Regions from separate parts of the Plantactinospora sp. WMMB334 genome, predicted to be linked through region 2. Evidence: riboswitches for the same ligand, from Rfam matches in the RefSeq annotation. Region 2 holds a riboswitch; each other region holds the start of a gene.

Region 1 (8,390 bases), 110 kb from region 2:
CGATCACCCGGTCCAGGAACACCACCGCGGTACGTACCGTGGCCCGCAGCTTCTCCCAGTCCACGCCGTCCGCGGTGACGTGCGCACCCAGGTTGATCGACCCCAGGTTGCAGACCGCGGTCTCGGCGTCGCTGTTCACCTCGAGGATCTCGGTGCAGAGGTTCGACAGGTGGATGGTGTTGCCCGGCGCCCCGGTCTGGTTGGAGAGCCGGTTCGACGCGTCCTTGAACGTCATCCACCCGTTGCCGGTCTGCGCCAGCGTGCGCATCATCCGCCCGTACAGGTCCCGGGCCTTCACCGTCCGGACGGCCTTCTTCTCCGCCGCCCGGTACGCCTCGTCGAACGCCTCCCCGAACAGGTCGGGCAGCTCCGGCGCGTCGGAGGGGTCGATCAGCGACCACTCGCCGTCCGCCTCCACCCGGCGCATGAACTCGTCCGGGATCCAGTTCGCCAGGTTGAGGTTGTGGGTACGCCTGGCGTCCTCGCCGGTGTTGTCCCGCAGTTCCAGGAACTCCTCGACGTCCGGGTGCCACGGCTCCAGGTAGACGCAGGCGGCGCCCTTGCGCCGGCCACCCTGGTTCACTGCCGCCACCCCGGCGTCGAGCGTCTTCAGGAACGGCACGATCCCGTTCGACCTGCCGTTGGTGCCCCGGATCAACGCGCCGCGACCACGGACCCGCGACCAGGAGATGCCGATCCCGCCGGAGAACTTCGACAGCTTCGCCACCTGGTGGTAGCGCTCGTAGATCGAGTCGAGCTCGTCGCGCGGCGAGTCGACAAGAAAACACGACGACATCTGGGTGTGTCGGGTGCCCGAGTTGAACAGCGTCGGCGAACTCGGCAGGTACGCCAGGCTGGACATCAGGCGGTAGAGGTCGATCGCCTCGCCGGGCGTCTGCGACAGGCCGCAGGCGACCCGCAGCAGCCAGTACTGCGGCGTCTCCACCACCAGCCGCGACTCCGGATGCCGCAACAGATACCGGTCCGCGACCGTACGCAGGCCGAAGTACTCGAACCGCCGATCACCGTCCGGGTCGACGGCGTCGTCGAGCTTGCGGGCGTTGCGGGCCACGAACGCGGCCGTCTCGTCCCCGATCAGCCCCAGCCCGTGGGCGTACCGGATGGACTGGCTGAAGCTCGCCACCCCCTGACCGCGGACCTCCTTGTCCACGTACGCGGCCAGCAGCCGCGCCGCCAGCTTCGAGTACTGCGGCTCCTCGCCGATCAGCTCCGCCGCCGTCTGGATCGACAGCTTGTCCAACTCGGCCGTGGTCGCCCCGTCGTACAACCCGCTGATCGTCTTCGTCGCCACCCGCAGCGGATCCACCTCGTCCAGGTCGGCGACCCACCGCTCCACCGCCCTGACGATCTTGTTGACGTCCACCGGCTCGGTGTCGCCGTTGCGCTTGCGGACCCGCATCACGTGCCGGCGCTGCTCCGGCACCGCCTGGTCCGGCGCAACCTCCTCGCGCGTCGCGGTCATGTCCCCCTCCTCACGCCTGTCCCAAGAGGTCGACGGGTGCGCGGAAGGACGCCGCCGGGCACCGTCGGCACAGCTGCCGAGGCCCGGCTGATGACGTCGGCCGTCCCGCGCGGCCTTCGACCGCCGCACACGTCGCGTGCGGCGCGCTGGCAGGTCTTCGGACTCGCGGGCGTCGTACTCGTGCCTACTGGCCGTCGCTTCCCGGACCCGAGGGTCCAGTGCCGTGTGACGGCGGTCGTTCCCACTCACCGCTGCGGGGCAGCCCCGGATTCGCACCGGGTTCCCTCTTGCCTCGGCTACCGAGGATCGGTAGCCGAACCAGCTGCGAGCAACACCATATATGGGTGCGACCGAACGAGGAAACACCAGATGCTGTGTCGGGCGTGTCGCGGTGGAAGACCACATCGGCCAGGCGGGCCGAGGTCACGGTGGGGAGATCGAGGGCGCCTGATCCAGGGTCTTGCGAACCCGGACTGGGAGGCGAGGCGGTTGCTTGACCCAGCCAACAGACGCAGGGTGGGACGGTAGTCGACCGGGCCTAACGCTCTGCCGCCGCAAGAAATTACGAGTGCATCGACACGATCCGGGGCGCGCGGGTCGACGCACGCCGGGACGACCGAAGCCCAGCAGTGGCCACCGGCGACAGGCCCGGAAGAGGTCGGGCGTGCTCGGGGCTTACGCCCTGTACCCGCCTGCCGCTATCGAAGCCACGAACGCGGTCCAGGTCGTCGCCCCGAACACCAGCACAGGCCCCAAGGGATCCTTGCTGTCGCGTACCGGCACAACGCCGCGAAGGTTCAGCGCCACCTCTACGCACTGGCCGTTGGCGTCGCTGCGGGTGCTCTTGTGCCACACGGCGCGAGACAGATCCATCGCCGCGCCTCCTTCTTCCGGGTCTAAGCCAGATCCCTGGCGATGGCGGCGATCAGGTCGCGGGACTTGCTGGCGCTGAGCGCCGCCGCGTGCAGGTGGGTGTAGGTAAGGGTAACCCGACGCATGTCATCCTCACGTTCCAGATAGGCGTCGCCAGCCTGGCTCACCACGTACGACACCGGGCTGTGGACATCCTCCGGGAACTCCAGCATCGAGAAGGAGCCGACGGTGCCGGGGTGCCAGCCCTCGCTGAACGGCAGCACCTGCAGCTCGACGTTTGGCCGCTTGCTCATCTCGACCAGGTGGCGCAGCTGGGTGCGCATGACCTCAAGCCCGCCGGTGCGGCGATGTAGTTGCTGGGCAGTTGGCCGTACTTGGCCCACCAGCCACGCTGCTTGCCCTGCTGCTGGAGGTCGAAGATGGTGGCGCGGCGCTGTTCGTCGATGATGCCGTAGCGGTCGAGCATGACGATGAGGTCGCCGCGGTTGATGCCGACATCGCCTGCTTCGATCTTGTATATCTTCGACTCGCTGCGGCCGAGCACGCCCGCGGCACCGCGATCCGCACGTGGGACGGATCGTCACCAAGAGTTCATCGGCTGGATATGGTCACGACTCCGCCCTGCGGCCGCGCAGCGTGAACTGCGGATCTGACGTTCCCGGATGGATCTCGGCCGCCAGGGCGGCCATCCGCCCACGGTTAGCATCGAGGCACGGCTGTGCCGCATCTGGCGCGCTACGGGTGAGGGAGGAGCACGGTTGAACGCGCCGTCCTTCAGCGGCCTCGGCCGCTTCCTGGACACCAATCGGCAGACGCTGCTGGCCGTACTCACCGTCCTGGAAGTGCTGATCCTGCTGGTGGTGCTGCTGCGGTGGTTCGACCGCCGGTACGGCCTGCGGGGCACCGGACGGCGCCTCCGGCGCGGCGTCGTCGGCGCGGCGCGGGACCTGGTGGCGCCGATCGTCAACGTCGTCCGCCTTCGGCGCGGCATGCGGGTGGTCAACGAGTGCTTCGCCGGCTCGGGGCCGGTGCCGGCGGCCCGAGCCGGGATCGTGTCGGCACGATCGGCGCTGGCCCACCGGGACGACTTCTGGCCGTACCTGGTGCTGTTGGGCCCGGGAGAACTCGGCGTGCGGCTCGCCGGTGCGGGGCCGGACGTGCCGCTACCGGCGGCGGAATCCTCGTGGCAGGTCACCACGGCGCGCAGCTGGCGGGCCCGCGGGCCGCTGCCACCGGTCCACGGGCCGGCGACCGGCGACCCGCTGCCGGTCGCCGTGGGCGTTCGCGCCAGCACGCTGGTGCTGCTGGATCTCGCCCGCTGCCCCGGCATCGTGTCGGTGCACGGAGCCCCGACGCCGGCGGAGCGGCTGGTGTCCGCGCTGGCCGTCCAGCTCTCGGCCCTGACCGACGGGCACGGCGTGCGGCGTTTGGTCATCGCGGCGGATCCCGGCGACGGTCTGGCGGCGGCCGGCACCGACCGGATGCCGATGGCCGAGGCCCTGACGACCCTCGCGCGGCCGCCTCTCGCCCGGCGTTCGGCAAAGCCGGCCGGACGTACCGTCCTGGTCTGCCGGCGGCCCGATCCGCCGGCGGCGGCGCAGCTCGCCACCCTGGTCGCCGACGATCCCGGGCTGCTGGTCCTGGTCGCCGGTTACCTGCCCGGATCACGCTGGCGGCTACGGGTCGACCTGGCCGGCCGGGTGATCGCGCCGGAACTGCGGATCGACGCGGACTCCGCGCCGCTGGCCCGGTGCCTGCGGCCCGCCCGCCGGGCCGCGCCCACGACCGCACCGGCACCGGCCTGGGCCGAGGAGTACTCTCCGGGATCCGCAGCCCCCGGCGCGGCCTCCTCCGTCCCGGCGGAACCAGCGGGACCAGCGAAACCGGCGGGACCAGCGAAACCGGCGGGACCAGCGGGACCGGGACCAACGATGCCCCGCGACGGCCGGCCGGTCGTCGCGGCGTCGCCCGCCGTGCCGGCCGCGCCACCACCGCGGGGCACACCTGCCCCGCCGGGCACACCTGCCCCGCCCGGCACCAACGACGACCTGATCGAGCAGACGCACGAGCAGCGACGGCCGATGGTCCACTCCGGCGTCGAGCCCGCCGGACGTAACGGAGACCGCTGATGCGCCTGCTGTTGACCGTCGTCTCCGCCGGAACCGACCGGGACGTCGCGCTGGACGTCGGGGTGCGGACGCCGGTCGGTGCGGTCGTCGAGCAGGACGGCGCAGCCGGCGAGTGGTATCTGGACGGGGCACGGCTGGATCCGACCTGGACGGTGAGCCGGGCCGGGCTGGTCGCCGGGGTCCGGCTCGCCGACGGCGGGCCGGCGGCGGCCGGTGGGGTACGGGACCTGCCGGGCGACCTGCGGACCCACTGGCTGGAGGTGCACGGCGTCGGCGGCCCCGGCGCCGGACGGATCTGGCCGGTCGGCCTGGGCTGTCACGACATCGGCTCGGCGCCGGGCTCCGCGATCGACCCGGGCGGCAGCGGGGTGCCCGCGCACGCCGCACGGCTCACCGTCGACGACCAGGGTCGCGCCTGGCTGGCCACCGCTGGTCCGGAGGTACGCCTGGCGGCGCCGCAACCCCCCGCCCGGACCGAGCCGGAGGGTCCACCCGGACACCCGGACCACTCGGACCACTCGGAGCGGTCGCGGCCGGCGGAGCCCGCGGCCGGGCAGGGGCGGGACGGGACGGAGGACGAGGGGGAGGACGAGGCGGAGGACGGGACCGACACCTGGGCGCAACGGCACGACGGAGCCCGCCGTTGGCCGCCCGGGGTGGACCTGGCGGTGGGTGAGAGCCTGCTGCGGCTGGTGCCGCGGCCGGCGCCGGACGCCGCGGTGACGCCGGCCGTGGACGTGCCGATGCTGGACTTCAACCGGCCGCCCCGGATCGTGCCACCGCTGCTCTTCGCCCGGCGCCGGCTGCCCACCCCGCCGGTCAAGCCGACCCGCCGCCCGATCCCGCTGCTGATGATCCTCGCCCCGATGGTGCTGGGCCTGGCCTTCGTCTTCCTCTTCCGCTCGTACTTCTTCCTGCTGATCATGGTGCTCAGCCCGGTGCTGGCCCTGTCGAACTGGTACACCGACCGGCGCAGCGGCCGCAAGCGGTACCGCAGGGATCTCGCCGAATACCGGCGCAAGCGCGCCCGGATGCTGCGGGAGCTGACGGCGGCGGTCGCCGAGGAACGGTCGGCCAGGTGCGAGGCGTCACCCGACCCGGCCACCGTCCTGCACACCGCCGTCGGCCCCGGGCGGCGGCTGTGGGAGCGGCGCCGCCGCGACCCCGACCATCTGGTGCTGCGGGTCGGCACGATGGACCAGCCGTCGCTCATCGAGGTGGAGGACCCGGCCCGCGCCGACCCGGACCGACATCTGCGCTGGACCGTGCCGGACGCGCCGGTCACCGTGGACCTGGTCGACCGCCAGGTGGTCGGCCTGGCCGGCGAGGCGGAGACCACGTACGCGACGGCACGCTGGCTCGTCCTCCAGGCCGCCGCCCTGCACAGCCCGCGCGACCTGCAGATCCGCCTGCTGACCGAGCCGGGCGGGGAGGAGCGGTGGAGCTGGGTGCGGTGGCTGCCGCACGCCCGGCCGCCGGAGGACGGAGTCCCGGCCGGGCGGCCCTACACGCTGGTCGGCAACGACCCGGAGACGGTGGCGAACCGGGTCGGTGAGCTGGTGTCGTTGGTCACCGCCCGGACCAGGGCCCGGGGATCCCAGCTCGGCCAGGTCATGTTCAGCGAACCCGACGTGCTGCTGGTCGTCGACGGGGCGCGCCGGCTGCGCGACGTCTCCGGCATGGTGCAGGTGCTCACCGAGGGGCCGGCGGTACGGGTCTTCGCGATCTGCATCGACGCCGAGGAGCGGCTGCTGCCGGAGGAGTGCACCGCGGTGCTGCGGGCCGACGCGGACGGGCTGACCGTACGGCAGACCGGCGTGCCCGAGGCGACCGGAGTACGTCCGGACCTCGTCACCCCGCGGTGGTGCGACCGGGTCGCCCGGGCCATGGCCCCGCTGCGGGACGTCACCCCGGACGAAACCGCCGGACTGCCCGATCGCAGCCGGCTGCTGGACCTGCTGGCGGCCGACCCGCCGGACGGCGCCGACCTTGCCCGGCGCTGGTCCCGGCAACCCGCGTCCACCAGCTTCGTGATCGGCAGCGGCTTCGACGGAACGGTCACCCTCGACCTGGTCCGGGACGGGCCGCACGCGTTGATCGCGGGCACCACCGGCGCCGGCAAGTCCGAGCTGCTGCAGACGATGGTGGTGTCGCTGGCCGCGGTGAACCGCCCGGACGAGTTGACGTTCGTGCTCGTCGACTACAAGGGCGGCAGCGCGTTCCACAGCTGCGTACGCCTGCCACACACCCTCGGCATGGTCACCGACCTGGACAGTGCCCTCGTGGTCCGGGCGCTGGAGTCGCTCGGCGCGGAGCTGCGCCGCCGTGAGGAGATCCTGGCCGGGGTCGCCGCCAAGGACCTCGTCCAGTACCGGGTGATGCGTGGCCGCGACCCCTCGCTGCCGGCGGTGCCCCGGCTGGTGCTGGTCATCGACGAGTTCGCCACGCTCGCCCGGGAGGTGCCGGACTTCATCCCCGGCCTGGTCAGCATCGCCCAGCGGGGCCGGTCGCTCGGCATCCACCTGATCCTGGCCACCCAGCGCCCCGGCGGCGTGGTGACCACCGACATCCGGGCCAACACCAACCTGCGGATCGCGCTGCGGGTCACCGACCCGACGGAGAGCTCCGACGTGATCGACGTACCGGACGCCGCGATGATCCCGGTGGCCACCCCCGGGCGGGCGCTCGCCCGGCTCGCCCACCGCTCCACAGTGCCCTTCCAGACCGGGTACGTCGGCGCGGTGTACCAGAATGCCGACTCCGACCCGTCCGAGGCACCGCCGACCGCCCCGGTGAACGCCACGGAACTGCCCTGGTCCCGGCTGGGTCGGGCGCTGCCGCCACCTGTGGAGCCGACACACGCCGGCACCGCACCGGACGAGTTGGCCGCCACCGACCTGGACGTGCTGGTGGACGCGATCGACGCCGCCGCCCGCGAGACCGGCGGCGAGCGGCAGCGGAGCCCCTGGCTGCCACCGCTGCCGCCGGTGGTGCTGCTGGACGACCTCACCCCGCCGGAGTCCCGGGCCGGTCCCGGCCTGCCCCCGGTGCCGTACGCGCTCGCCGACCTGCCGGAGCAGCAGAGCCAGCCGGTGCTGACCTGTGACCTCGCCACCCTCGGACACCTCTACGTGCTGGGCGCCTCCCGCACCGGCCGGTCACAGCTGCTGCGTACGCTCGCCGCGTCGCTGGCCCGGTCGCTCTCCTGCGCCGACGTGCACCTCTACGCCGTAGACGCGGCCGGCGGGTCGACGGTGGTGCTGTCGGAGCTTCCGCACTGCGGCGCGGTCGTCCCCCGGGCCGACCTGGAACGCCTGGAACGCCTGGTCGGCCGGCTCCAGGGCGAGCTGGCCCGCCGACACGACCTGCTGGCCCGGCACTCCTGCGCCGGTCTCGACGAGCTGCGGGCGGCGCTGCCGCCGACGGAGCGTCCGGCGCATCTGGTGCTGCTGGTGGACGGCTGGGACTCGCTGGCCGCCGTCCTGGCCGACCACGACGGCGGCCGGCTGCTGGACCAGTTCCTCGGCCTGCTGCGCGAGGGGCCGGCCGCCGGGCTGCACCTGGTGATGTCCTCCGAGCGGTCGCTGTTGACCGGGCGGGTGGCCAACCTGAACGACCACCGGATCATGCTGCGGATGACCGACCGGACCGACTACTCGGCGATCGGCGTCAACCACCGTCGGGTGCCGGAGGTGGTGCCGCCCGGACGCGGCTGGCGCTCGGCGGACCAGGCGGAGATCCAGGTCGCCCTGCTGGACCCGGACCCGTCCGGCCCGGCGCAGGTCGAGGCGATCCGCCGGATCGCGGCCCGGGCCACCGCCCGGGACAGCGGCGTGCCGGCGCAACGCCGGCCGTTCCCGGTGGCCGGGCTGCCCACGGCGGTCACCTTCGCCGAGGCGTTCGCC
Region 2 (10,223 bases):
CGCAGATCACCGCCGCCTCGTCCTACCTGGTCGGGAAGCTGACCGACGGTGACCATGTCTACAACCAGGATGGGCAGTTCGTCGACCACACCCGCAGCATCGTGGTCGCGACGGCGCTCGCCGCCGCAGGCGGGCAGGACCCGACCCTGACGAAGATGCGCGACTACCTTGCCGCGCACGTGGAGGCGGCGGTCCTCCCCGACGGTGCCGACGGGCTGCCCAACCAGTTCAACGCGGCCAACCTCGCGCTCCTGGTCACCATCACCGGCGGCGACCCGCGTGCCGTCGGCGGTCGAGACCTGTTGGCGGTGCTCACCGATCGGGTGTGTACGGCGGCCGACGCCGGCGCGGGCTGCACCGCGGCCGGGGACTTCGCCGGCTCGTACGCCCCGGTGACGCACGCGTTCGCGCTGCTCGCCCTGCGCCGCGCCGGGGTGACTCCACCGGCGGCCACGGTCGAGCGGCTGTTGCGGTGGCAGTGCGCCGGGGGTGGGTTCGCCGACTCGCTGATCGCGCCCGGTGACCCGTGCACATCGGACCCGGCGAACACCGGTGCGGCACTGCTCGCCCTGTCCGTACTCGGCGGGCACGATAGCGAGGTCACGGCCGCGAAGGCGTACCTGACGGGGACGCAGCAGGCCGACGGCGGCTACCTGCCCTACGTCGGTGCCGGGGCGTCGGACAGCTACACCACCGCGATGGCGGCGCAGGGGCTGCTCGCGGTCGGGGCTGCGGAGCCGGTCGCGGCGGCGCGCGGTTTCCTCGCCGCCCGGACGGCCGCCGACGGCGGCCTGAGCCCGGATGCGACGGTGCCCGAGTCGGACCTGGTCGCGACCTCGGGCGCGCTGCCGACCCTGGCCGGGCAGAATCTCGCCACCTTGACGCATCCGCTCGGTGGGGAGCCGCCGCAGGGCCCGACCCCGGATCTGGCCAAGGGTGTGGCGTGGCTCGTCGCACCGGCGCAGCTCGTCGACGGACGCTACTACGAATCGTTCCCCGGCTTTCCGGAGTTCGGGCTGACGATCGACGGCGCGTTCGCGCTGGCCGCCGCCGGCCTCGACGACGCCAAGCTGCGAGCGATCACCGATTTCATAAGCAGCGGCGGCAAGGTGGGCGAGAGTGAGTTCACCGTCGACAGTTGGCTGGGGATCGGCACCGAGTTTCCGTCCGGCGGCGCGATCGGCAAGGTCGCGCTCCTCGCCCAGGTCACCGGCTACGACCCGGCCACCTTCGGCGGCCACGACCTGATCACCGCCCTGCACGACATCACCTGCACCACGGCCGATCCGGCGACCGGCTGCGCCGCCGCCGGGAACTACCGCAATGCCCCGTCGGTGTTCGCGCAGGTCCTGGGCATCATCGCGCAACTGCGGGCCGGGCGGACGCAGGACGCCGCCGCCCCGATCGAGTTCCTCAAGAGTCTCCAGCGGGCCAACGGCGCGTTCCCGAGTCTGATCCCGGCCGAGGGCAGCGGTGACGAGGTCGACAGTACGGCGATGGCCGCGATGGCCCTGGCGATGCTCCCCGACGACCCCGACGCTGCCACCGCCGCTGACAAGGCCCTCGGCTGGCTGGCCAGCCAGCAGCAGGCCGACGGCGGGTTCCCCGGCGCGGCCGGTATCTCCACCAACTCCACCGCATTGGCGATCCAGGGGATGACGCTGCGGCGCGGGACCTACAGCACCCAGATCGGTAAGGCACTGGCGTTCCTGGCCGGGCAGCAGAACCCCGACGGTGGGTTCAACGTCGCGGCCGACGGGCAGGCAGGCTCCGACGTTCGCGCCTCGACCCAGGTCGTCGGCGGGGCCACCGGCATCTCGTTCGGCACCCTGCTACGCGACGTCCACGGCCTCGACCCCTCCCCGACGCCAACCCCGTCCCCGTCGACCTCACCAACCCCGTCGACCTCACCAACCCCGTCACCGTCGGTATCCAGCGAACCGAGCGCGACGCCGCCGCCGGACGCGATGCCGGTGACCGGCGGGTCGATCGTCTCGCTGACCCTCGGCGCGCTCGTCCTGATCATCGCCGGTGTGGTCCTGCTCGTCCTCGCCCGCCGCCGCCGGACCACCACCGACACGGCAGGCCGGTCATGATCCGCCGTATCGGCGCCGCCGTCGCCGCGTTGGCCGTGGTGCAGGCGGCGGCCGTCATCGCCCCGGCGGCCACGTACGCGGCGCCGCTGCCGTTGGGCCAGTGCACCACCCGATCCGGGGTGATCCTCGCCGTCGACTTCAGCCGGTGGGGCGGTCCGCTGCTGCGCTCCTGCGGCACCACCCCGACGACCGGCTACCAACTGCTCAACCAGGGCGGTTGGAAGACTGCCGGCACCGGACACGACGGGCCGGCGTTCATCTGCCGGATCGGGTACTCCGGCTTCCGCAACGGCACCCAGTATCCGCCGCCGAGCGAGGAGCGGTGTGTGCTGACTCCGCCGGCGTCCGCGTACTGGTCGTACTGGCATGCCGACCCTGGCGCGAACACGTGGGAGTACAGCCAGCTCGGGGCGATGAGCTACAAACCGAGGCCGGGAAGTGTCGATTTGTGGATCTTCGGGGGAACCGACATCGGCGGTACCAAGGGCCGGCCGACGTTCAGCCCGGACAGCGTCCGGGCCCACAACACCGCCCCGGTCCCGAACGCGCCACCGGCTCCGGCCCCGACGACCAGCCGGCCCGCTCCCGGCGGCAACCCACCTCCGGTGCAGGAGGCACCCGCGCCACCCCCCGCGACGGCCGACGGCGTTCCCGGCACGGTGCCGGTGCCGACTGGTCCGAGCGGCGTTCCCGGCGTGACCCCATCCGCCACGGATCTGCCGTCCGGCTCGCCGAGCCCGGCGGCGTCGGACGCCGGTGCGGGGGCGACCGGTGGCAGCAGCGCTCCGACGGTCGTCGACGCCGTCCCCACCCAGGCGGCACCCGCCGACCGTGGCTCGGCCGGCCCGCTGCTGATCACCGTGGTCGTACTCGCGCTGCTCGGGATCGGCGGCGCGGTACTCGGCTGGCGTCGGCGGCGTACAAGCCTCGACACCATGCCACCGGAGGAGCCGGCACCGTGATCCGCGCTCGGTGCAGCGCGCGTCCGGGCGCGGCCCCCGGTCCGGCGTGAACACGGCGGGCCTGCGCGCCGCGCGGCTGCCCCGAGGGCTGCATCCGGTCGCCTGGTGGCTGTGGGCACTCGCCCTGGCCACCGCGGCCAGCCGCACCAGCAACCCGCTGCTGCTGGCCCTCGTCTTCGCCGTACTCGGCTTCGTGGTCACCGCCCGGCGTACCGACGCACCCTGGGCCCGGGCGTTCCACTACTACCTGATCCTCGCGCTGTCGGTCATCGTCATCCGGGTCGTGTTCCGGATTGTCTTCGCCACCGGCGTCACCCCCGAGGACCACATCCTGTTCCGGCTGCCGCATGTGCCGACCCCGGACTGGTATGCCGGAATCCAGATCGGCGGCCCGGTGTCGCTGGAGGCCACCCTCTCCGCCGCGCTGGACGGGCTCCGGTTGGCCTGCCTCCTCTGCTGCATCGGCGCCGCGAACAGCCTCGCCAACCCGAAACGTGCCCTGAAGGTGCTGCCCGGCGCCCTCTACGAACTCGGCGTGGCCGTCACCGTCGCGCTCAGCGTCGCACCGCAACTCGTGGAGAGCGTGCAGCGGGTCGCCCGGGCCCGCCGGCTTCGCGCCGGCCGCTCCCGAGGGCTGCGGGCGGTACGCGCGATCGCGCTGCCGGTGCTGCACGACGCCCTGGACCGGTCCCTGCGGCTGGCCGCCGCGATGGACTCCCGAGGCTACGGCCGCACCGGCACCGCCACCCGCACCTCCCGGCGCCTCACCGGAGCCCTGATGCTCACCGGCATGGCCGGGCTGTGCGTCGGCGTCTACGGCCTGCTCGACCCGAGCGTGCCCCGCCCCGTCAGCCTCGGCGCCCTGGCCACCGGCATCGTCCTGAGCGTCACCGGCCTGGCCGTCGGCGGGCGGCGGGTCTCCCGCAGCCGCTACCGCCCCGACCCCTGGCAGTGGCCGGAATGGGTCGTCGCCGGCTGCGGCATTGTCACCGCCGTCGTCCTCACTGCCGGGACCGGCTACGACCCCGCCGAGCTGAACCCCGGCCTGTACCCGCTGGCGTGGCCGACCCTGCCCCTGCTTCCCACCGCCGCGATCCTGCTCGCGGCGCTCGCCGCGTTCGCCGCACCCCCACCACCACGGCCCAGACCGATCGCCGTTCCCGCCGCCGGAGCCCATTCGTGATTCGCTTCGACCACGTCAGCATCACCTACGCCGGCACCGGCCGACCGGCGCTGCGCGACGTCACGCTCACCATCGACGAGGGTGAACTGTGCCTGGTCGTCGGGCACACCGGATCCGGCAAGTCGACCCTCCTCGGCGCGATCAACGGCCTCGTCCCGCACTTCACCGGCGGCACCCTCGCCGGCCGGGTCACCGTCGCCGACCGGTCCACCGCCGAGCACCCACCGCGCGAGTTCGCCGAACTCGTCGGCGTCGTCGGGCAGGATCCGGTCGCCGGGTTCGTCACCGACACCGTCGAGGAGGAACTCGCCTACGGCATGGAACAACTCGCCCTCACCCCGACGGTGATGCGGACCCGGGTCGAGGAGACCCTCGACCTGCTCGGCCTCGCCGACCTGCGCCACCGGGGCCTGCACGAGCTGTCCGGCGGACAGCAGCAGCGGGTCGCGATCGGCGCCGCCCTCACCGCCCATCCCCGGGTGCTCGTCCTCGACGAACCCACCTCGGCGCTCGACCCGACCAGCGCCGAGGACGTCCTCGCCACCATCACCCGCCTCGTGCACGACCTCGGGATCACCGTCGTCCTCGCCGAACACCGCCTCGAACGCGTCATCCCGTACGCCGACCGCCTCATCCGCCTCGACGGCGACGGCACCGCCCGTTACGGCGACCCGGCCACCCTCCTTGCCGACAGCACCGTCGCCCCACCGATCGTGCACCTCGGCCGCCTCGCCGGGTGGGCACCGCCACCGCTGTCCGTCCGCGACGCCCGCCGACACACTCCCACCCTGCGGCAGCGGCTACCCACCACACCATCGGTCCCACACCGTCCCGCATGCGCCGACGGCGAGGTGGCGCTGACCGCCAGGGGAGTGGTGGTCCGGCACGGGCCGGTCGTCGCCGTTCGCGGCGCCACCCTCGACCTGCACGCCGGTGAGGTGGTGGCGTTGATGGGCCGTAACGGGTCGGGCAAGTCGTCCCTGCTGTGGGCGTTGCAGGGCGCCGGCCGCCGCGCCGGCGGCACGATCCGCACGGGTGGTTCCGACCCGGCCAGGGTCACCCCGGTCGAGGCCCGTCGGCTGGTCGGGCTGGTGCCGCAGACCGCCACCGACCTGCTCTACCTCGACACCGTCGGCGCCGAGCTCGACCAGGCCGACCGTGACGGCGCCACCCCCGGAACCGCCCGGCGGCTACTCGACGACCTCGCTGCCGGCATCGCCGACACCGAGCACCCCCGGGACCTCTCCGCCGGGCAGCAGTTGGCGCTGGTCCTGGCCATCCAACTGGCCGTCACACCCCGGGTGGTGCTGCTCGACGAACCGACCCGAGGACTCGACTACACCGCCAAAGCCGCCCTGGTCCGCACCCTGAACCAACTCGCTGGGCAACGACACGCCATCGTCGTGGCCACCCACGACGTCGAGTTCGCCACCGCCGCCGCCGACCGGGTCGTGGTGATGGCCGGCGGCGACGTCGTCACCGACGGCCCCGCCCCGACGGTCCTCACCGCCTCGCCGACCTTCGCCCCGCAGGTCGCGAAGATCCTCGCCCCGCTGCCGTACCTCACCGTCGGCCAGGTCGCCGCCGCCCTCGACACACCCCAGGCGCAGCCGTGACCGCCGTACAGGTCCCGGCCCGGGCGACCGCGACGATCGTGATGGCGTCGTTCGTCGGCCTCGTCGCCTTCCTGTGGCCGTTCGTCGTCGCCCCCGGCACGTTCGGCGCCGCCGAAACACCACCGCTGATGTTCGGCGCCCTGCTCGTCCTCGTCCTCGCCGTAGTATTCGCCGAGATCGCCGACCGACGCATCGACGCCAAAGCCCTCGCCATGCTCGGCGTCCTCTCCGCGATCAACGCCGCCCTACGGCCCCTCGGCGCCGGCACCGCCGGAATCGAAACCGTCTTCTTCGTCCTCGTCCTCGCCGGACGGGTCTTCGGCCCCGGATTCGGGTTCGCGCTCGGCTGCACCTCCCTGTTCGCCTCCGCCCTCCTCACCGGCGGCGTCGGACCGTGGATGCCGTACCAGATGTTCGGCTGCGCCTGGGTCGGCATGCTCGCCGGCCTACTACCCAAAGCAAATGGCAAGGCGGAGATCGCGCTGCTGGCCGGGTACTCGGCGGTCAGCGGCTACCTCTTCGGCTTCATGCTCAACCTGTCCTTCTGGCCGTTCTCCCTCGACCCCGACAGCTCCATCGCCTACCAACCCGGACTGCCGCTGCTCGAACAGTTCCAGCGGTACTTCGCCTTCTTCACCGTCACCTCACTCGGCTGGGATACCGGCCGCGCCGTCACCACCGCCATCCTCGTCACCCTCACCGGCCCGGCCGTCCTCGGCGCCTTCCGCCGCGCCGCCCGCCGGGCGAACTTCCACACCACACCGACCTTCGAACACACCCGGCAGGGCGCCGACCGGTGAGCGCGGTGACTGTCTCGCCCGAGCCGCCGGTCAGGCGGCCCGGCCGTTGCGACCCGCAGGGGATGACGGCGTACTCGCCGCCGTCGGCGCCGCGCTGGTGAGACGATCCGCACACCCCGCGCTGGAGGCCCCTTCCGAAGCCCACAACGTGGGACGGCGGCGGCTATCATCGGCGTCAGCGCTGGTTCGCCCCGCCCGTGCAGGCGGGGCGTCGTAAGAGGGAACCCGGTGAGAATCCGGGACTGCCCCGCAGCGGTGAGCAGGAACGACCGCCGTCAACGGCACTGGGCGCACCCGCGCCCGGGAAGCGACGGCCAGTAGGAGACCGGACCCTGGTCCGGACGTGCCCGCGAGTCCGAAGACCTGCCCGCGCCGCACACACCGACCGGGTGTGTGCTGCCGCCGGCCTCGCGGGTGGGCCGGGCGGACCGCGTACCCGTCCGGTACCGCCTACCACGGCGCCCGACGGTCGGTGTGGTCTGTCCTTCCTGCCACAGGTCACGACCACCTTCGGGGGACAACCCGTGCGCGACACGATTCTGCCCAACCGCCCACCGTCCGCATCGCAGCTGACCCTGTCGCAGATCATGGACCAGCACCACACCAACCTGATGGGCACCGTGCACGGCGGCCGGATCCTGAACCTGATCGACGCCGTCGCCGGCGTGGTCGCCGCCCGCCACTCCGAAGGCCCGGCCGTCACCGCCGCCATCGACGAAACCGCCTTCCTCCAGGCGGTACGCGTCGGCGACGTCGTGCACGTCGAGGCCCGGATCACCTGGGCCGGCCGGTCCTCGATGGAGATCGCCGTCACCGTCACCGCCGACCGGTGGGACCGCGCCGTCCCACCCACCCTCGTCGCCACCGCCCACCTGGTGATGGTCGCCGTCGACGACAACGGACAACCACGACCGGTCCCCGCACTACTGCCGGAAACTGACGATGACCGCCGCCGCTACCAGGAGGCGCAGATCCGCCGCGAGCACCGCCTGACACTGCGCCGCGCCCTCGCCAGCCAGGCCGGCCTGGCATGAGCGAGTTCGGGTACGTGCCGGCCGGAACCCTCGTCGGCTACCTCGCCGTGATCACCCTGTTCATGCTCACCCCCGGCCCGGACATGCTGTACGTGCTGGCCAACGCCGTCCGCTACGGCGCCCGGGCCAGCGTCGCCGCCGCGGCCGGCGTCGCCGTCGGCGAGATCATCCATGTGGCCGTCGCGATCGCCGGGCTCTCGGTCGTGATCGCCAACTCACCGACCCTGTACGCGACGATCCGGTACGCCGGAGCCGCCTACCTGATCACCCTCGGGCTGCTGGCCCTGCGCCGACCGGCGAATCCCCCGACCGCCCGGCAGGACGCGGCGCCGGCAACGATCGGTCTGGTCAAGGCGGCCGGTCGTGGCCTGCTGACCAACCTGCTCAACCCGAAGATGATCCTCTTTACGATCGCGTTCCTGCCCCAGTTCGTCGACCTGAACCGAGGCCACGTCACCGCCCAGTTCCTGGTCCTGGGCGCCGTCTTCGTCGCCGTACAACTCGCCGTCGACATCGCACTCGGGCTGGTCACCGGCCGACTTGCCGGCAGACTGACCACCGGCCGGCCCGCCCGCCTGCTGCATCGAATCAGCGCCGTGGCCTTCTTCGGCATCGGTGTACACCTCGCCATCGGATAACCCGCCCGACGACCCACGTCGGCGCCCCGACAACCGCCGACAGGGCGCCAGTACGAGCGGCCAGCCGAAGAGCGTGCCCGCACAGGCAGATCCGTGACTTCGGCTGCCCGGAGGGTCGCATGTCCGGAGAGTCTCAGCAGGACGGCCGTTGACGACACGAGCCCGGATGGCCACACTGACTGCAACATCGTGATACCTGTGCGTCGATGGGGGAAGTCCGGTACAAGCCGGCGCTGGCCCGCAACGGTAGGCGGCGAACATACGCCGCGAGCCCGAGTACCCATCGACGTACCGCAAGGTTCCACCACCCGTCGTGGCCCACGGGTCGGAGCCGCCCGGGAGCGGTCCCGGGTCGCGTCGACCGTCGGGCCGGAAAGGCACCGATTGATGGCCGCCCTCCTCCGGCACCGCACCCGCACCCTCCTCACCGGCGTACTCGCCACCCTCACCCTGTCTGTGGCTGTCGCTGCACCGGCCGCCGCACAATCCACCCTCAACCGTGTCGACGCCGCCGCAGGATGGCTCGCCCGCCAGATGGTCGACGGCGAACGGTTCGAAGTCGTCTTCGACGGCGTCGCCTACCCCGACCAGGGACTCACCCTCGACGCGATCTTCGCCTTCGCCGCCGCGAAAGTCGCCGACACGAACGCCAGCAACGCCACCGCCTGGTTGGCGCAACCGGCGGTCACCACCGGCTACATAGGCGACGGCACCGAGGCGTACGCCGGAGCGACCGCCAAACTCGCCCTCGGCGCACAGGTCCGCGGCCTGAATCCGGCAGCGTTCGGCGGTGTCGACCTGATCGCCCGCCTCCACACCCTGATGGCACCAACCGGTAGGTTCACCGACCGGTCCGCCTTCGGCGACTTCAGCAACATGTTCAGCCAGTCCTTCGCGGTGCTGGCACTCGACCGGGCGGGCGGAGCACCCCCGGCGGCGGCGGTGGCCTTCCTGGCCGGCGCCCGCTGCCCCGACGGCGGCTTCCCCCTGCTACTCGCCCAGGCCACCTGCGTCAGCGACGTGGACGCCACCGCACTGGCGATCCAGGCACTCCTCGCCGCCGACCGTCCCCTCGTCGCCCAGGCGGCGGCTCGATGGCTGGTCTCCGTACAGGCCGACGACGGGTCGTTCACCGCGAACGGGGTGGCCAACGCCAACAGCACCGGACTGGCCGCGCAGGCGCTCCGCACCGCCGGCCGGGTCGTGCCGTGGCTGCACGCCCGCCAGTTCCTGAGCAGTCTCCAGCAAACCTGCACCGCGCCCGCGGTGAACCGAGGCGCGATCGCCTACACCGACGGCGGGTACGACGCCACCACCGCGACCCGCGCCACCGCCCAAGCCGTCCCCGGACTGGCGGGCAGCGGCTTCGCCACCCTGTCCGCCGCCGGCTCCCACCCGGCCGCCCCGACCCTGGCGTGTCCGCACCGATGACCACCATGGGAGGTTCACCAGTGCCTATCCCGATCCGCCGCCACATCGCCGCACTGATCGCCATCATCGTCGTCGCGGCCGGGCTGGTCGCCGCCGACCCGACGCCCCGCCCGGCGCACGCCGCCGCGTGCAGCCCCGGCACCGGGGTCACCGTCGTCGTCGACTTCACCGCGTTCGGCCTCGGCGTGCAGACCGCCTGCTACCTCGGCGACCCACCCACCGGCCTGGCCGCCCTGCAAGGCGCCGGCTACACCGTCACCGGCACCCAACGCTGGGGTCTCGCGTTCATCTGCCGCATCAACGGACGACCGACACCGGCCGCCGAACCGTGCGTCAACACACCCCCGGCCAGCGCCTACTGGTCCTACTGGCACGCCCCACCCGGCGGCACCTGGTCCTACAGCACCCTCGGCGCCACCAGCTACAACCCCGCCCAGGGCACCGTCGAAGGCTGGCGATTCGG
Region 3 (11,298 bases), 120 kb from region 2:
GCAGCAGGCCGGGAAAGGCGATCGCGATCTGTACCGCACCCGACACGAGCCGACCGGCCCGCCGGCCGAGCAGCCACGGCGCGGTGCCGAGCAGGAGCCCCACCAGCACCGTGACGGCGGTGGCGGCGAGCGCGAGACCGACCGAGAGCCGGGTCGCCTCGAGCACCCGGAAGGCGATGTCCCGGCCCAGGTTGTCGGTCCCGGCCCAGTGCTCGGCCGACGGACCGGCGAGGATGTCGGCGGTGTCGACGGCGTTCGCCCGCCCGCTCCACGGCGCGGGACCGACCACGGCGATCACCAGGACCACCAGGACCAGCCCGGCCGCGGTGCGGCCCGTCGGGGTACGCAGCACGCGGAGCCAGCGGTGTCCGATGCGGAGGTTCACCTCAACCCTCCCGGATCATCGACCGGGGGTCGAGCAGCGCGAGCGCGACGTCGACGGCGGTGTTGATCAGCAGCACGCCCAGGCCGTAGATCAGCACGATGGCCTGCACCAGTGGGTAGTCCTTGCTGAGGATCGACCGCACGATCGTGGTGCCGAGGCCGGGCCAGGCGAAGACGTTCTCGACCAGAACGGTGCCTGCGACCATCGAACCGAGGATGAGGCCCGAGAGGGTCAGCGCGGCCGTGGCGGCGTTGGGCAGGGCGTGGCCGAGGTAGAGCGAGCGGACCGGCAGGCGTTTGGCACGCGCCGTGCGCAGGTAGTCGGCGTCCAGCACGCTCACCATCTCCACCCGCAGGATGCGGGCGAGGATCGCGGCCGGCCCCACGGCGAGGGAGAGCACCGGCAGCACGTATCCGGCGGCGGTGGCGTTGCCGGCCACCGGCAACCATTGCAGTGTGACGCCGAGCAGATACACCAGACCCACGCCGAGGAGGAAGTCCGGGATCGCGCCGAGCACGACGCTGCCGGTGGTGAAGGCCACCTCGGCGCGCCGGCCGCGACCCCGCCGGGTGAGCACACCCATCACCACCCCGACCGGCAGGGCGAGCGCGACCGCGGCGAGGAAGGCGAGCGTGGCCAGCGTCAGCGTGGCCGGCAGGCGCTGACCGACGACCTCGGTCACCGGCAGCCGGGTCAGGATCGAGACCCCGAGGTCCCCGGTGAAGAGGCCCTTCAGGTACGCGGCGTACTGGGTGAGCAGCGGGTCGTCCAGACCCAACGCGGCACGGCGCTCGGCCACCAGCGCCGCCGGGGCGGTGGGGCCGAGCGCGGAGCGGACCGGGTCCCCGGGTACCAGATGGATCATCAGGAACGCGGCGGTGACCAGTACCCAGAGCGAGACCAGGAGCCGGGCGGCCCGGCGCAGCGCGAAGCGGAACCATGCGTTGTCGACGATCCGGAGGACCGGCGGCGGTACGGCCGCCGGTCCCTCCCCCTCCACCCGCACCGCCGGCCGCGACCGGACGGATGCGGCGACCCTGCCGATCCGCCGCGTGCCGAGCCGGTCGGTGGTCATCGGTCGAGCATCCGGATGCTCGTCGGAATGAGCTGGCCGGGAGTCTCGAACCGGGCCTTGACGCCGTACGTCGGCACCTGCTGGTTCGCGAACGGCACCACGTCGGCCGCCTTCACCAGCGCGGTCTCGGCGGCAAGCCAACTCGCGCAGCCGGCGACGCCGTCCATCGCGCTGGCCTGCTTCACGGCCGCGTCGTACCCACTGTTGCCGATCCCGGCGAAGTTGGTGCCGTCGGGCACGGTCGGCCCGGAGAGGAACGGCACGAGCTGGTCCGGGCTGTTGACGTTGACCGGTGCCCAGGCGATGTCCCAGTCACCGGTGCCGAAGAGGGTCTGGTTCATCACGTCCGCACTCTGCGGCTTGGTCGTGACCTCGACCCCGGCGGCCTTCCACTGCTGCACCGCGAGCTCGGCGGCGGCGGTGCCCGCGCTCCCCCCGGTGGTCGGGTACGCGAAGACCAGCGGCCTGCCGGCGATCCTCTTGAGCGCCTCGGTGGCCGCCGCCGCGTCGTGGGCCGGCAGCGCGTCGCCGAGTTGCCCGCCGGGACAGGCGACCGGCTCGATCGCGGCGAGCGTCGTGGGCGGGGTGCCCTTGCCGGCGGAGAGCACGGTCCGCACCTCGGCGAGGTCGAGCGCCTGGGTGAGGGCCATCCGGACGGCCGGGTCGGCGGTGGCGTGCCCCTCGGCCTGGTTGTACCACTGCTGGCCGAGCAGCGCGGTGGTGCGCGCCGCGAAGAGGCCGGCCCTGTCCAGCCGCTCGGCGTCGGGCCCGGTCACCTGCGCGGCGTTCAGCTCGCCGGAGAGCAGCAGGTTCGCTGCGGTGGCGGGATTTTCCACGATCTTGATCACGACGGTGTCGGGCATGCCCGGGGTGGCGGTGGTCGCGCCGTCCGGTCCCCAGTCGTAACCCTCGCGGATCGCGTACGTGTAGTGGTCGCCGGGCACGGCCTCCGTGAGGGTGTACGGCCCGGTGCCCGAGGTGCCCCTCGCCAGGGTCGCACGGTCGGCCATCCCGCCGGGGCAGACGATCGGCAGGCTCGCCAGCCCGTTCAGCACGAACGGCGCCGGGGCGGCCAGCTTGAGGGTCACGGTGCCGGCGGCATCGTCGCCGCTGGCGGTGGCGCCGGCCGGCAGGAAGGTGCCGAGGAACGGGCTCTTGTTCTCCGGGTCGCCGACGTAGCCGAGGTTGTCGCTGACCACCTTCGCCGTCATGGGGGTGCCGTCGGCGCAGGTGATGCCCTTGCGCAGGGTGAGCGTGACGTCGGTGCCCCGCGCGCTCCACTTCTCCGCGAGCTGCGGCCTGATCTCCCCACTCTTCGAGTCGACGCTGACCAGCGTGTCGTACCCGAGCTGGGTGACGGTGAAGAGTGCCGTGGCGGCCGAGGACTGCGGATCGAGGTTGCCCGGGTCGGCGGAGAGCGCCATCGTGAAGGTGCCGCCGTCCACGACCTGCCCCTGCGACTGCTGTCCCGTGCCGCCGCCGCCTCCGCCGCCGCATCCGGCCAGCGCCAGCGACGCGCAGATCCCGGCGGTACCGACAATTCTCGTACCAGTTATGAGTTTCATTAAAGAAAACCTCTTCCAGCCTGCCGGCTCGACGGGGGATGGGCGTGGTGGGCCCGGCTCAGGCGGGCGGTGCGGTGGCGTCCGCCCGGCGGACGGCCCGGCCGACGTGCAGGAACCGGGCGCGGCCCGCGCCGTCGTCGCCGACGAACGCGTGCGGTGCGTGGATGCCGTGCTCCGGCTCCAGCGGAATGAGGCTGTCGCCGCGGTACTGCACGAGCTCTTTGCGGGACGCCTGCCCCACGAGTTCGGCGATGTCGCCCTTGGGCGTCTGCTCGATCCAGATCCGGCCGTCCTCGTCCTGGCTGACCGTCAGGTCGGCCACCTGCGAGGTGTACGTCCCGACGAACCGCCGCGCGTCCACCGGCTGCGGGTTCTCGGGCGGTCGCGGCAGGTCGGGCAGCGCGACTCTGCCGAGCTCGCCCAGCACGAGGCGGAAGACGTCGCGGTAGAGCGACATCGCATCGCCGCCGTTGGTCATCAGCGCCACGGCGAGCCCGTCCTCGACGGCCAGGCGGAGGAAGGCGGCCTGCCCGATGGTGTTGCCGTCGTGCCCCACCAGCGCGCCGCCGGGGGTGTCGAAGCGTTCGAAGCCCAGCCCCCAGGAGGTGCCCATCAGCCCGAGATCGGGCAGGGCCACCTCGCGCCGCCGCATCCGGGCCGGGGTGCCCGACGCCAGCACACGCGTGCCGTCCGTGGCCCGGCCGTCCTCGAGGTGCATCCGGGCGAAGCCGAGCAGGTCGCGGGGGCGCATCGCGAGCATGGCACCGGCCGGCGCGTTGGACCGGGCGAGCGCCCAGACGGGCGCCGGACGAGGACCGGCACCGGGCTCCGGCTCCAGGTGGCCGACCGCGACCCGGTGCAGGATCGCCTCGTACGGCCCGGTCGCCGTGTGGGTCAGGCCGAGCGGCCCGATCAGGTGCCGGCGCAGGCAGTCGTCGTACGGGATCCCGCGCACCACCTCGACGAGCCGGCCGAGCACGCAGTATCCCGCGTTGTTGTAGGAGAACTGCTCGCCGGGCGCGAAGAGCTGCGGCACGTCGTGCAGGGTGGCGACGTATTTCGCCAGGCAGTCGTCGCCGACGCCGGTGTCGGTGAAGATGTCGCCCTCGAAGCCCGCCGTGTGGTTCAGCAACTGCCGGGTCGTGACGACCTCGGCGGCCTCCTCGTCGCCGATCCGGAACTCCGGCAGGTACGTGCGGACCGGCACGTCGAGGTCGATGCTGCCCTCGTCGGCCAGCTGCAGCACGAGCGTGCTCGTCCAGAGCTTGGTGATGGAGCCGATCTGGAAGAGCGAGTCCGGCGTCGCCTCGACTCCGGTGGTGGTGCTCAGCAGCCCTGCGGCGCCGTCGACGATCCGGCCGTCGTGCAGGACCCCCCAGGCCGCGCCCGGTATCCGGTATCCCCGGAGCAGTTCCGGAACACGAGCCTCCAGGATCGCCTGGACGTCTGTGATCGTCGTCATATCGCGATCGTAAAATCCCAGGCCCGACCCGGTGTTCGTCGATCCGGACGAAAAATTCACCGCGTCCTGGTCGAATCGAACAACGACGGCTAGCCGGCCTCAGCGGTTACCGGTTGTCGTAGTCGCGTTGCGCCTGCAGCACCGCCGGCATCTGGGCCTGCAGGAAGGCGAACAGGGCCAGCAGGTGCTCGGCGACGGCGCGCCCGGAGCCGGTCAGCGAGTATTCAACGTGCATCGGAAAAGTGCTGACCTCGTTGCGTGCGACGAAACCGTCGCGCTCCAGCGCCTGCAACGACTGCGCCAGAATCTTCTGGCTGATGCCGTCCACCCGGCGCCGCAACTCGTTGAAACGCATCGGCCCGCCCGCCAGCGCACCCAGGATCAGGCTGCCCCAGCGGCCGGTCACCCGCTCGAGTGTCGACCTCGACGGACACATGCGCGCGAACACGTCATACAGGTCCGCGGGCTGATCAGTCCAGGTTTCCACCAGGCAACGTTACCTCACTCACAGCGGTATCTAGGGGATTGCGGTTTCTTGCAGAAACCTCGATGCTCGAGGTCGACATCGCAACCCACGAGAGAGTGAGTACCGTGATGGACCGCCGCACCCTTCTGCGCGACAGCAGCGCCGCCGCGCTCGGCGCGACCGCGCTCAGCGCCTTCGCCCTGGGCGAGCCCGCCCTGGCCCACCAGGCGTTGCGCACCACACCGCTGCCCGACCCGGCCACCACGCCGGTGCCCAACCCGCCGTTCCCGCACGGCCTCGACCCAGCCGAGCGGGCCCACCTGAAGACCTTCGACGAACTCGACTTCGACGTCTTCACCCACGCCGACTGGAGCCGCCTCGGCGAGAGCCACGCCCCGAACATCCGGGTGCACTGGCCCGACGGGCACTACACCGACGGCATCGACCAGCACATCGCCGACCTGAAAGCGCTGTTCGTGTGGGCGCCCGACACCCGGATCCTCGAACACCCGATCCGCATCGCCATGAACGAGTTCACCGCGGTCACCGGGGTCATGCGCGGCACCTTCACCCGCCCCATGCCCGACGGCAACGGCGGTTTCCTCCCGCCCACCGGCAAGAAGTACGCAATCAACATGGCCACCATCGGGATCTGGAACCGCCGCAGGGGTTACATGGACGAGGAGTTCCTCTTCTGGGACAACCAGTCCTTCTACGCACAGATCGGTCTGTGACAACCCCGGGCGGACGTGACCCACGAAAGGGAGTGAGACGACGTGCGCGCAGTCTGGTACGAGCACCCGGGCCCGGCGACCGCCGTACTCCAGGTCGGCGAGATGCCCGACCCGGCCCCGGGCCCCGGCGAGGTCCGGGTCCGACTGACCCGTTCCGGCATCAACCCTGGTGACACGAAGAAACGGGCCGACTGGGTCGGCTACGGGATGCCCTTCCCCCGGGTGATCCCGCACAGTGACGGCGCCGGCGTCATCGACGCCGTCGGCACCGGAGTCACCCCGGACCGCCTCGGCCGCCGGGTCTGGGTGTTCGGCGCACAGTCGTACCGGCCGTACGGGACCGCCGCGCAATTCACGGTGGTCCCGTACGACCACGCCGTCGAGCTGCCCGACACCGTCAGCGACGACGTCGGCGCCGCCCTCGGCATCCCCGGCATCACCGCCCACCGCGCGGTCTTCGCCGACGGACCGGTCACCGGCAGCACAGTGCTGGTGCACGGAGCACTCGGCGGCGTCGGCTCCCTGGCCGCGCAGCTGGCCCTGTGGGCAGGCGCCACCGTCATCGCCACCGTCCGCCGGCAGCACGACGCCACACAGGTCAAACTCGCCGGAGTCCCCGTCATCGCCCTCGACACCGACGACCCGGCCGCCGCGATCCGGGAACACGCCCCTCAGGGCGTGGACCGCATCATCGAGGTGTCATTCTCCGACAACATCGACCTCGACGCCGCCGTGACGAAGAACCAGGCGGTCATCGCGGCCTACGCCACCAGCCACGAGCAGCCCCGCCTCCCGTTCTGGCCCATGCTGTTCGACAACATCACCATCCGGCTGCTGGGCAGTGACGACTTCCCCGCCGAGGCCAAACAGCAGGCGGCGGCCGACCTGACCGCCGCAGCCCACGACGGGGCGCTGTCCATCCCCATCCGCGCCCCGCTGCCCCTGGAACGAACCGCCGAGGCACACGACCTCGTCGACGCCGGATCCCGCGACCGGATCCTGCTGGCGCCGGAGTGTGGCTGAACGTCGGCGTAGGGGCGTCGAAGAGGGCTTTGGCGTGCTCGACGGCGCGGACCGCCTCGATCACGGAGCGGAAGGCGGTCGACCCGACACTCACGGTCACTCCCGGGTCATGCCGGGCGGGCCCCTGCGGGGAGCCCACCCGGCCTGGCGTTGTCAGTCTCCGCGGACCTCGGCGGCGGCGGCGACCAGGTGCCGCAGCGACGCCTCGGCCTCGGCGTAGCCGCGGGTCTTCAGGCCGCAGTCCGGGTTGACCCAGAGCCGCTGGGCCGGGACGGCGGCGACCGCCCGCCGCAGCGCCTCGACCACCTCGTCGCGCGACGGGACCCGCGGCGAGTGGATGTCCCACACCCCGGGGCCGACGCCCCGGCGGTAGCCGATCGCGGCGAGGTCGTCGAGGACCTCCATCTTCGACCGGGACGCCTCGATGCTTGTCACGTCGGCGTCGAGGGCGTCGATCGCGCTGATCACCTCGCCGAACTCGCTGTAGCAGAGGTGGGTGTGGATCTGGGTGTCGTCGGCGACACCGCTGGTGGCCAGCCGGAACGCGCCGACCGCCCAGTCCAGGTACGCATTCTGGTCGGCCCGGCGCAGCGGCAGGGTCTCGCGCAGCGCCGGCTCGTCGACCTGGATTACCCGGATCCCCGCGGCCTCCAGGTCGCGGCACTCGTCGCGCAGCGCGAGCGCGACCTGGTCGGCGGTGTCGGCCAGCGGCTGGTCGGTACGGACGAACGACCAGGCCAGGATGGTGACCGGTCCGGTGAGCATCCCCTTGACCGGCCTGCTGGTCAGCGACTGGGCATAGGTGGACCAGTCGACCGTCATCGGCGCCCTGCGGGCCACGTCGCCGTGAATGACCGGCGGGCGTACGCAGCGGGAGCCGTAGGACTGCACCCAGCCGTACCTGGTGGCGGCGAACCCGTCGAGCTGCTCGCCGAAGTACTGGACCATGTCGTTGCGCTCCGGTTCGCCGTGCACGAGCACGTCCAGGCCGAGCTGCTCCTGGAGCCGGACGACGTGCTCGACCTCGGCGCGCATCCGCTGCACGTAGCCGGCGTCGTCGAGCCGGCCGGCCCGGTGCTCGGCACGGGCCCTGCGCAGCTCGGCGGTCTGCGGGAACGACCCGATCGTGGTGGTCGGCAGCTCCGGCAGCCCCAGCCGCCGCTGCTGGGCGGCGGCCCGGTCCGGATAGTCGCCGCGCTGCCGGTCCGCCGGGGCGAGCGCGCCGAGCCGGGCCCGGACGTCGTCGTGCCGCCAGGCCGCCGGGACGGGCGGCAGCCGCTCGGGCAGGTGGGCGGTCCCGTCGCGCAGCGCCCGCCCGAGCAGGACGACCTCGTCCACCTTCTGCCGGGCGAACGCGAGCCGGGCGTACAGGTCCGGGTCGAGCCGGGTCTCGACGGAGAGGTCGACCGGGACGTGCAGCAGCGAGCAGGAGGTGGAGACCGCGACGTGGTCGGCCAGCCCGGCGACGGTCGCCCCGGCCGCGACGGCGCCGCGCAGGTCGGTACGCCAGATGTTGTGCCCGTCGACCAGGCCGGCGACGATGGTCCTGCCGCGCAGCGGGCCGGCGCCAGCGAGCCGTTCGAGGTTGCCCGGCCCGGCGACCAGGTCCAGGCCGACCGCCTCGACCGGGGTGTCCAGCAGGGCCGGCAGGGCGTCGCCGAGCTCGCCGAAATAGGTGGCCACGAAGATCCGGGGCCGCCGTTCGAGCGCGCCGAGCCGGGTGTAGGCGCGGCGCAGCGCGTCGATCTCGGCCGGGCCGCGGTCGGCGACGTAGCCCGGCTCGTCCAACTGCACCCAGGCCACGCCCGCCTCGGCCAGCGCGGTGAGGATCCCGGCGTACGTCTCGACCAGGTCGTCGAGCCGGGCGAACGGGTCGGCGCCCTTGGCCAGCAGCAGGAACGTCGCCGGCCCGACAAGCACCGGCCGGGTGGTGACCCCCAGGTCACGGGCCTCGGCGAACTCGCGCAGCGCCTTCGCCGGGTTGGCGGTGAAGACGGTGTCCGGGCCGATCTCCGGCACCAGGTAGTGGTAGTTGGTGCCGAACCACTTGGTCAGCTCCAGCGCCGGCGCGGCGTCGACGCCGCGCGCCATCGCGAAGTAGGTGTCCAGCTCGGAGAGGCCGAGCCGGGCGAACCGGGCCGGAATCGCGCCGACCGCGACGGCGGTGTCGAGCACGTGATCGTAGTAGGAGAAGGTGTTCGACGGAATGGCGTCGAGACGGGCGTTGGCCAGCGTCCGCCAGACCTCGGCCCGGAGCCCGGCGGCGGTCTGCTCCAGAGCCTCCGCGTCGATGCCGCCGGCCCAGTACGCCTCGACGGCCTTCTTCAGCTCGCGGTTGGCACCGATGCGCGGATAGCCGAGCACGGTGCTCTGGCCGAATGCGGTACTCATCAAACAGGGTCCTTCCCTCGAAGCGTCCGGCGGGCGCGGGAGGGGGAGGCAGGGTACGGCACGGTACCGGCTTCCGCCCTGGCCCTCCCGAGAGACCGCCAGCGGCGCACACCGGGTGGTGTGCGCAGCGCTGGCAGGTCTTCGGACTCGCGGGCATGACCTCTACGGTCGCCTACTGGCCGTCGCTTCCCAGACCTCTTCCGGTCCAGTGCTTCGTTGACGGCGGTCGTTCCCACTCACCGCTGCGGGGCAGTCCCGGTCTCGCACCGGGTTCCCTCTTACGACGCCCCACCCTGTGGAGTGGGGCGAACCAGCACCATCCGCCATGGTACGGGTCCGGCGGTCGGATCGGCGCCAGGCCGCCCGGCGTACGAATCAGAAATCGTCGTCGAAGCTCACCGCCCCCGTGACCCCGACCTGATAGGCCGACACCCGCCGCTCGAAGAAGTTCGACAGCTCCTGCACGTCCTGCAACTCCATGAACGCGAAGGGGTTACGGCTGCCGTACATCGGCTCGATGCCGAGCATGGCCAGCCGCCGGTCGGCGACGTGCTGGAGGTACTCGCGCATGTCGGCCGGCGACATGCCGGAGACCCCCTGTTCGAGCAGGTCGGCGGCGAACTGGACCTCACACTCCACCGCCTCGGCCAGCATGTCCCTGACCTGCTGTTCCAGCTCGGCATCGAAGAGGTCCGGCTCTTCGGCGCGTACGGTGTCGACCACGTCGAAGGCGAAGGCCATGTGCATGGACTCGTCCCGGAACACCCAGTTGGTGCCCGAGGCGAGGCCGTGCAGCACACCCCGCGAGCGCAGGAAGTACACGTACGCGAAGGCGCCGTAGAAGAACAGTCCCTCGATGCAGGCGGCGAAGCAGATCAGGTTGAGCAGGAACGCCCGCCGGTCCTCGCGGGTCGTCAGCTCCCGCAGTTCGAAGATCGAGTCGATCCACCTGAAGCAGAACTCGGCCTTCCGGGCGATCGACGGGATGTTCTCCACCGCCGCGAACGCCTCGAACCGCTCCTTCTCGTCCGGAACGTACGTGTCCAGCAGGTTCAGGTAGAACTGGACGTGTACGGCCTCCTCGAACAGCTGCCGGGAGAGATAGAGGCGGCCCTCCGGGGAGTTGACGTGCTGGTAGAGGTTGAGCACCAGGTTGTTGGCGACGATCGTGTCGCCGGTGGCGAAGAACGCCACCAGCCGGGACACCAGGTGCCGCTCCGCCGGGGAGAGCCGGGCCAGGTCGGCGAGGTCGGAGTGCAGGTCGACCTCCTCCACGGTCCAGGTGTTCTTGATCGCGTCCTTGAACCGGTCGAAGAACTGCGGATAGCGCATCGGCCGAAGGGTCAAATCCATGCCGGGGTCGAGCAGCAGGTGCCGCTCACCGGTGCCGCTGCCGGTGCTGGTGCGGGTTTCGGGAGTGGTGGTCACTGGCAGGCCTCGCAGCTTTCGGGGTTTTCCAGGGAGCAGGCGAGCGCCTCGTCGTCGCTCACCGCGACGATCGGCTTCGTCGCCGGGGTGACCGCGACGGTGGCCTGCTGGATCCGGGTCGCGGGACGCGACCGCAGGTAGTAGGTCGTCTTCAGCCCGGACTTCCAGGCGTAGAGGTACATCGAGGAGAGCTTGCCGATGGTCGGCGCGCTCATGAACAGGTTCAACGACTGCGACTGGTCGATGTACGGGGCACGGGCGGCGGCCAGGTCGACCAGGGCCCGCTGCGGCAGCTCCCACGCGGTGCGGAACAGTTCCCGTACGTCGCCGGGAATGTCGACGACGCCCTGCACGGAGCCCTCGGCCCGCTTGACCTGCTCGCGGATCGCCGCCGTCCACAGCCCGCGCGCCTTCAGCTCCCGCACCAGGTAGGTGTTGATCTGGAGGAACTCGCCGGACATGGTCTCGCGCTTGAAGAGGTTGGAGACCTGCGGCTCGATGCACTCGTAGCAGCCGGCGATCGAGGCGATCGTCGCGGTCGGCGCGACCGCCACCAGCAGCGAGTTCCGCAGGCCGTGCGCGGCGATCGTCGACCGCAGCGCGGCCCACCGCTCCACCTGGCCGAGTTCGGCACCCCACAGGTCCGGGTGCAGCTCGCCCCGCGCCGCGCGGGTCTCGGCGTACGCCGGATGCGGGCCGAACCGCTCGGCGAGCCCCGCCGAGGTCTCCAGCGCGGTCAGGAAGATCTCCTCCTGCACCCGGGTCGACA

The links. A riboswitch is a leader RNA that binds a small molecule or an ion and turns the genes downstream of it on or off. The one in region 2 is predicted to bind cobalamin.
Region 1: it holds a riboswitch for cobalamin, as region 2 does, so the genes downstream of both, ACN27G_RS01360 (ribonucleoside-diphosphate reductase subunit alpha) here and ACN27G_RS00975 (acyl-CoA thioesterase) in region 2, are expected to answer to the same signal.
Region 3: it holds a riboswitch for cobalamin, as region 2 does, so the genes downstream of both, metE (5-methyltetrahydropteroyltriglutamate--homocysteine S-methyltransferase) here and ACN27G_RS00975 (acyl-CoA thioesterase) in region 2, are expected to answer to the same signal.

Annotation. Positions count from the first base shown of each region.
Region 1 covers NZ_JBMHME010000002.1:302,242-310,631, reverse strand. The annotation lists gene ACN27G_RS01360 (ribonucleoside-diphosphate reductase subunit alpha) at 1-1,483, opposite strand, end outside; cobalamin riboswitch at 1,615-1,821, opposite strand; gene ACN27G_RS01355 (DUF397 domain-containing protein) at 2,159-2,356, opposite strand; gene ACN27G_RS01350 (Scr1 family TA system antitoxin-like transcriptional regulator) at 2,380-2,679, opposite strand; gene ACN27G_RS01345 (hypothetical protein) at 2,646-2,900, opposite strand; gene ACN27G_RS01340 (hypothetical protein) at 3,115-4,485, shown strand; gene ACN27G_RS01335 (FtsK/SpoIIIE domain-containing protein) at 4,485-8,390, shown strand, end outside.
Region 2 covers NZ_JBMHME010000002.1:191,642-201,864, forward strand. The annotation lists gene ACN27G_RS00950 (prenyltransferase/squalene oxidase repeat-containing protein) at 1-2,096, shown strand, start outside; gene ACN27G_RS00955 (hypothetical protein) at 2,093-3,058, shown strand; gene ACN27G_RS00960 (CbiQ family ECF transporter T component) at 3,105-4,241, shown strand; gene ACN27G_RS00965 (ABC transporter ATP-binding protein) at 4,238-5,857, shown strand; gene ACN27G_RS00970 (ECF transporter S component) at 5,854-6,657, shown strand; cobalamin riboswitch at 6,823-7,042, shown strand; gene ACN27G_RS00975 (acyl-CoA thioesterase) at 7,182-7,691, shown strand; gene ACN27G_RS00980 (LysE family translocator) at 7,688-8,329, shown strand; cobalamin riboswitch at 8,517-8,631, shown strand; gene ACN27G_RS00985 (peptidase) at 8,717-9,760, shown strand; gene ACN27G_RS00990 (hypothetical protein) at 9,814-10,223, shown strand, end outside.
Region 3 covers NZ_JBMHME010000002.1:310,767-322,064, reverse strand. The annotation lists gene ACN27G_RS01405 (dipeptide/oligopeptide/nickel ABC transporter permease/ATP-binding protein) at 1-385, opposite strand, end outside; gene ACN27G_RS01400 (ABC transporter permease) at 387-1,460, opposite strand; gene ACN27G_RS01395 (ABC transporter substrate-binding protein) at 1,457-3,025, opposite strand; gene ACN27G_RS01390 (serine hydrolase domain-containing protein) at 3,084-4,487, opposite strand; gene ACN27G_RS01385 (winged helix-turn-helix transcriptional regulator) at 4,594-4,974, opposite strand; gene ACN27G_RS01380 (ester cyclase) at 5,070-5,687, shown strand; gene ACN27G_RS01375 (NADPH:quinone reductase) at 5,730-6,710, shown strand; gene metE (5-methyltetrahydropteroyltriglutamate--homocysteine S-methyltransferase) at 6,864-9,101, opposite strand; cobalamin riboswitch at 9,217-9,431, opposite strand; gene ACN27G_RS01365 (ribonucleotide-diphosphate reductase subunit beta) at 9,477-10,529, opposite strand; gene ACN27G_RS01360 (ribonucleoside-diphosphate reductase subunit alpha) at 10,526-11,298, opposite strand, start outside.